Regions from separate parts of the Streptomyces sp. NPDC045899 genome, predicted to be linked through region 2. Evidence: riboswitches for the same ligand, from Rfam matches in the RefSeq annotation. Region 2 holds a riboswitch; the other holds the start of a gene.
The links. A riboswitch is a leader RNA that binds a small molecule or an ion and turns the genes downstream of it on or off. The one in region 2 is predicted to bind cobalamin.
Positions count from the first base shown of each region.

Region 1: linked by a shared signal. The riboswitch ahead of AC07FT_RS17485 (energy-coupling factor ABC transporter permease) and the one ahead of AC07FT_RS02575 (ribonucleoside-diphosphate reductase subunit alpha) in region 2 are both predicted to bind cobalamin.

Region 1 is NZ_JBWKKP010000010.1:219,625-222,943, forward strand. It holds gene cbiQ (cobalt ECF transporter T component CbiQ) at 1-516, opposite strand, end outside; gene AC07FT_RS17480 (energy-coupling factor ABC transporter substrate-binding protein) at 523-891, opposite strand; gene AC07FT_RS17485 (energy-coupling factor ABC transporter permease) at 888-1,592, opposite strand; cobalamin riboswitch at 1,623-1,804, opposite strand; gene AC07FT_RS17490 (response regulator) at 1,937-2,569, opposite strand; gene AC07FT_RS17495 (sensor histidine kinase) at 2,527-3,319, opposite strand, start outside.
Region 2 is NZ_JBWKKP010000002.1:13,681-16,999, reverse strand. It holds gene AC07FT_RS02575 (ribonucleoside-diphosphate reductase subunit alpha) at 1-1,508, opposite strand, end outside; cobalamin riboswitch at 1,644-1,772, opposite strand; gene AC07FT_RS02570 (FGGY family carbohydrate kinase) at 1,838-3,319, opposite strand, start outside.

The DNA.
Region 1 (3,319 bases), on a different contig from region 2:
GGTGTGTCCCAGCCGGGCCGCCTGCGCCTGCCGCACGCTGCGCACGGAGTCCAGCAGCAGGAAGCTCATCCGGTACGTCACGAGGGCGACGTCCACCACCGGCGCGGGCACTCCGGCCCGCACCAGCCGCGGCAGCAGATCGGACATCGGGGTGGTGAACGCGAACAGCAGCACCCCGAGGGACGCGGCGGAGGTGCGCAGCAGCAGCTCTCCCGCGCGTTCCGGGCCCCCGTCGGCGAGGCCCACGAAGCCGTCGCCGCCGACCCGCACCAGCAGGGTGGCCGCCCCGGTCACACAGAAGCCCAGCGGAACGCGGTAGGCGCGCCACAGCCGCCGCCCCGGCACACCCGCCGGGCCGAGCAGTACGGTCAGCGCCGTCACCATCACCAGGGCCGCGCCGGGCCAGGGCGGCAACGAGATCGCGAGTACGGTCAGGCCGAGTCCGAGCACGGCCTTGTCCACGGGATGACGGCGGCGCCAGCGACTGCTGTGCGCCGCCTCGTCGATCGGCAGCACGGGGGCTCAGACGCTCTCGTCGTCCGGCTCCCGGGCGGCCACGGACGCGCTCTCGGCCTCCTGCCGCTCCTGGGCGCGCTGCTCGCCCTGGCGCCGTCCCCGGCGCAGACCGAAGTAGTAGGCGAGGACGCCGGCGCCCAGGGCCGCCTGAAGGGCGAACAGGGCCGACTCGATCTCCCCCGACGGCGGTTCGTAGAGCGGTGAGAACCACGGCTCGTAGTCGGGCTTCAGCTCGGTGATCGCGGTCTCCGCCTCGGCGTCGGAGCCTGTGAAGGGCTCCTCCTTGTGGTCGCCGAGCCCCAGGGCCAGTGGCACGATCGCGAGCGCCGCCACCGCGAGCAGCAGCAGGGCGTTGATCTTCGTGTTACGGCTCATCGGGCCACCGCCTCGGTCGTCTCGGTCCGCTTCCGCTCATCGGCCGGGAACACGCCCAGCCGGGTCAGCTCACCCTTGCTGGACTGCGCGAGCAGGCGCATCACGAGCACCGTGAGGAATCCCTCACTGACCGCGAGCGGGATCTGGGTGACGGCGAAGATGGAGCCGAACTTGCCGAGCGCGCCCAGGAACCCGCTGCTCGGGTCCGGGAAGGCGAGGGCGAGCTGCACGCTGGTGACGCAGTAGGTGGACAGATCGGCCACGAACGCGGCGAAGAACACGGTGACCATCAGCGGTACCCCGGCCCGCCGCAGCAGCCGGTACACCGCGTAACCGGCCCACGGCCCGACGATCGCCATCGAGAAGACGTTGGCGCCGAGCGTGGTCAGCCCGCCGTGCGCGAGCAGCAGCGCCTGGAAGAGCAGGGTGATCGTGCCCAGTACCGCCATGATCGGCGGGCGGAACAGGATGGCACCCAGCCCGGTGCCGGTCGGATGGGAACAGCTCCCGGTCACCGAGGGCAGTTTGAGGGCCGACAGAACGAAGGTGAAGGCTCCGGAGGCGCCGAGGAGCAGGGTGCTCTCCGGATGCTCCTTGACCTCACGGGTGAGTGACCGTACTCCGTGGACGACGAAAGGCGCGGACGCGACGCCCCAGGCGATCGCGTGCGCCGGAGGCAGGAAACCCTCGGCTATGTGCATGGTTCAGCAGACCCTCTCCAGCACCTCGTGGATGGACGACGCGCCTCGGCCGGTCTCCTGGCTTACGGGTACCACCGCCCGTGCTCCGCCTTCCCGGGTCCGAGGACCCAGTGGCTGCCCGCGAGGGCCGGAGCCGGACTTCCCGATCACAGTGGCGAGGGCCGCACCGGCATCACACCGATTTCCCGTTCACCAAGGCGTGGTGACAGTAATGCCCGGATCGGGGTGGTGACAAGCGCGCTCGGGGGCGCGCGGTCGCACGCCGGTCGCGCGGTACGGCCGGGTTCGGGTGGGTTCGGAACCACCCGCTCCGCTCGTCCTCACGCCCGTGGGGCGGCTCGTCCTCAGGCCCGTAGATACGCCAGCACGGCGAGCACCCGGCGGTGGGTGTCCTCGCCCGGCGGGAGGTCCAGTTTGGTGAGGATGCCGCTGATGTGCTTGCCCACGGCCGCGTCGGACACCACCAGCGCACGGGCGATCGCGGCGTTGGACCGGCCTTCCGCGATCAGGGCGAGGACCTCCCGTTCGCGCGGGGTGAGCCGCTCCAGCGGATCGCGGCGCCGGCGCAGCAGTTGGCGCACCACCTCGGGGTCGACCACGGTGCCGCCGTCGGCGACCGCGCCCAGGGCGTCCATGAACTCCTCGACCTGCCCCACCCGGTCCTTCAGCAGATAGCCGACGCCGGTGCCGTCACCGGAGTCCAGCAGGTCCGAGGCATACGCCCGCTGCACGTACTGACTGAGCACCAGGACGGGCAGGGCGGGCCGCCGCTCACGCAGCCGCACCGCCGCGTGCAGTCCCTCGTCCTGGAACCCCGGCGGCATCCGGACATCGGTCACCACGATGTCCGGCGCGTGCTCCTCGACGGCGGCCACCAGCGCCGGGGCGTCACCGACGGCCGCGACCACCGTATGTCCGCACCGGCCGAGCAGCTCTACGAGCCCTTCCCGCAGCAGCACACCGTCCTCGGCGAGCACGACGCGCAGAGGCCGGCCGGAGGATCGCTGTCGGTCGGTTCGCAAGGAAACTCCACACACACCAGGGTCGGCCCGCCCGGCGGGCTGGACAGGGAGAGTCTGCCATCGAGCACCGACACCCGGTCCGCGAGTCCGGTCAGCCCGCTGCCCGCACCCGGGTCGGCGCCACCCCCGCCGTCGTCGCGCACCCGCAGGACCAGCCGTCCGTCCCGGTGCCCGCCGCTCACCTCCGCCCGGCTCGCCCCGCTGTGCCTGGCCGTGTTGACGAGGGCCTCGCGGACCACGAAGTACGCGGCCGCCTCCACCGCCCGCGGCAGCCGTCCCGGCAGGTCCAGGTCCACGTCCACCGGGACCGGGGAGCGGTCCGCGGCATCGGCCACCGCCGCCCCGAGGCCGAAGTCCGTGAGGACCTGGGGATGGATGCCGTGGATGAGCTCGCGCAGCTCCGCCAGTGCCGCTCCCGCCTCCTGATGGGCCTTGGCGAGCCGGTCGGCGAGGGGGCCCGGCGGGGTGTCGAGGCGGGCCAGACCGAGCGTCATCGTCAGCGCCACCAGCCGCTGCTGCGCACCGTCGTGCAGATCACGCTCGATACGGCGCCGTTCGGCCTCGAACGCGTTCACCAACCGGACACGGGAGCGGGCCAGTTCGACGACCCGCGCGCCGAGGGCCGCCTCACGCGGGGCGACCAGGAGCCGCGCCAGCGCGGCCCTGGCACCGGCCGCGGCCCCCAGGACATAGCCGCCCAGGGCC
Region 2 (3,319 bases):
GCCTCGTCCGTGGGGTAGAAGTTGATGTCCACCACGCGGTCGAGGAAGGTCACGGCGGTGCGGACGGTGGCGTCCAGCCGGTCCCAGTCCATCTGACCGTTCTCGCCCAGGTGGGCCGCGAGGTTGACCGACCCCAGGTTGCACACGGCGGTCTCGCCGTCGTCGGTGACCTCCAGGATCTCGGTGCAGAGGTTGGAGGAGTGGACGACCTTGCCGGGCTCGGCGGTCTGGTTGGCGGTGCGGTTGGCGGCGTCCTTGAACGTCATCCAGCCGTTGCCGGTCTGCGCGAGCGTGCGCATCATCCGGGCGTAGAGCTGGCGCGCCGGGACCTGCTTGACGGCGCGGCCCTCGGCCTCGGCCCTGCGGTACGCGGCGTCGAACTCCTCGCCCCACAGGTCCACCAGCTGCGGCGCGTCGGCCGGGGAGAACAGCGACCAGTCGGCGTCCGCCTCGACGCGGCGCATGAACTCGTCCGGGATCCAGTGGGCGATGTTGAGGTTGTGGGTGCGGCGGGCTTCCTCACCGGTGTTGTCCCGCAGCTCCAGGAACTCCTCGATGTCCGCGTGCCAGGTCTCCAGGTAGACACAGGCCGCGCCCTTGCGCCGGCCGCCCTGGTTGACGGCGGCCACCGAGGCGTCCAGCGTGCGCAGGAACGGCACGATGCCGTTGGAGTGCCCGTTGGTGCCGCGGATCAGCGAACCGCGGGCCCGGATGCGGGAGTAGGACAGACCGATGCCGCCCGCGTGCTTCGACAGCCGCGCGACCTGGTGGTAGCGGTTGTAGATGGAGTCCAGCTCGTCCAGCGGCGAGTCCAGCAGGTAGCACGAGGACATCTGCGGGTGCCGGGTGCCGGAGTTGAACAGCGTGGGGGAGCTGGGCAGGTAGGACAGGGTGCTGGTGAGCCGGTACAGCTCGGCGACCTCGTCCAGGGCCCGCTCGCCGAGGTTCTCGGCCAGACCGCAGGCGACCCGGAGGAGGAAGTGCTGCGGGGTCTCGATGACCTGACGGGTGATCGGGTGGCGCAGCAGGTAGCGGCTGTACAGGGTGCGCAGTCCGAAGTAGCCGAAGCGCTTGTCGGCGCCGTCCGCCAGCGCCCGCTCCACCAGCGCGTCCAGCCGGGCGGCATGGGTGGTGACGAACTCGGCGGTGCTGTCGGCGATCAGGCCCTCGCGGTGGCCCACCGCGACCGAGGACGAGAAGGAGACCGCGCCCTGCCCGGCCGCCTCCTCGGTGATCGTCAGGGCCAGCAGCCGCGCGGCCAGCCGGGAGTACTCCGGCTCCTCCGCGATCAGCCCGGCCGCCGCCTCGGTCGCCAGGGTGCGCAACTCCGCCTCGTCCGAGCCGGGATGGCGGCCGCGCAGGGCGGCGGCCGCGACTTTGCCGGGGTCGGTGGCGGGCAGGTCGGCGGTGAGCCCGGTGAGGGTCCGCAGCAGCGCGGTACCGGGCGCGTCGGCCACTGCCTGGGAAGCCGCTGCCTCTGAAACCGGGTCGGCGGGCGCGATGGTCACTGAAGTGTTCTCCCTCGCTCGGCTGGGGGCCAGGAGGGATGGGGAGCGAAGGCCGCGTACGGGCATGACGAATTCGCACTACCGTACGAACGCATACCGCGCAGCGTCCAACGGCCCAACCCGCGAGGCCCGGACGTATTCAGACGGCCGTCGGCAGGTCATCGGACTCACGGGTACACATATGCGCACACGTACACCGTTGCGGGACAGTTCCGGATTCCCACCGGATTCCCCTGCGTCGACAGCGAGGACGAGCATACATCTTGTGTCGGCCGACGCACGCGCCCCCACATCTTGTGTCGCCCACGGGGGAGTTTCCCACGTATGTGCTATTGCGGGGTGGCCTCCGTCCGCTGTTCCCGGGCCTTTTCCCGCCAGCCGGCCAGGGCGTGGGCAAGCCGGGAGCGGTAGTCGGCGTAGCCGTGTTCGAAGGTCTCACGGCGGTCCGGATCGGGTGTGACGGTGCGTGTGTCGGCCTGCCAGCGCTCCGGGTCGACCGGCTCACCGAGGCTCTCCCAGGCGACCACGACCGCGCCGCGCGCCCCCACTTCGGGCTCCCCGGGGATCCGCACCGGACGGCCGATGACATCCGCGAACAACTGGGTCCAGGCCCGGGACCGGGTGCCGCCGCCGCACAGCGCCAGGCTCGCGGAGAGCCCGGCCGCCTCCAGGCAGTGCCGGGCGGCGTAGGCGATGGACTCGCAGACCGCGCGGACCGCGTCGGCGCGGGTCGAGGCGAGGGTGAGCCCGTCGAGCCGTCCCTGGGCGGCGGGTTCGACGAACGGCGCCCGCTCGCCCGCCCCGGACAGGAACGGCAGTGCGGTGACTCCACGGGCGCCGGGCGGGCTGTCGGCCAGTATCCCGTCGAGGCCGGCGGTGGTGGCCCCGGTGAACTCCAGCGCCCATTCCAGGGCCGCGGTGCCGACCATCGCGGGCATCGCCCGCAGCCAGCGTGTGGGGTCGGGGGTGCACAGCCACATCCCGGCCGGATCGGCGGCCGGGTCGATCCGGGCGTCGTCGGTCAGCACCTGGCAGGCCAGGGTGGTGCCCACGATCAGCAGTCCGTCGCCCCGCTCCCGCACCCCGCTGCCGATGGCGCAGGCGGGCAGGTCGTAGGGGCCCGCGGCGACCGGGAGTCCGGCCGGGAGCCCGAGCAGCCGGGCGCCCTCCTCGTGCAGCGGGGCGAGTGCCCCGGGCGCGGCGGGCTCCGGCAACAGCCGTGCGTACCCGGCGATTCCGCACATCTCCAGCGCGTCGCGGACATAGCGGCGGGTGGTGACATCGAGGAACGGCAGCGAGGCATCGGAGGCGTCCACCCCGATCACCCCGGTCAGCCGCTGGGCGACCGCGTCCACGCAGTAGCCCGCGACCTCGGCCCGCTCCAGCGACCGCGGTTCATGCTCGGCGAGCCAGGCCAGCAGCGGGGCGTGGCAGCCGGGGAACACCCCCGAACCGGTACGGGCCCACAGCGCCCGCAGGGTGCCGTCCGCGCGCCAGCGGGCCACTGTCTCCGCCGCCCTGCCGTCCATCCACGAGATCGGCGGACGCACCGCCCGGCCCGCCGCGTCGCGCAGCCACAGCCCGTCCCCCTGGCCGGTCAGGGCGAGTGCGACGGGAGGCGCGGGCAGGGCGGCGGCGACCTCGCGGCACACCTCGGCCACGGTGCGCAGCACGTCCTCCAGGTCCTGTTCGACCCGGCCCCCAGGCCGCCGGTCCAGCCGGCTGGGGCGGCTCGCGGACGCGATGGCCCGCCCGTCCCGGCCGAAGGCCACGGCCTTGGTGACCGATGTGCCGATATCGACTCCGATCAT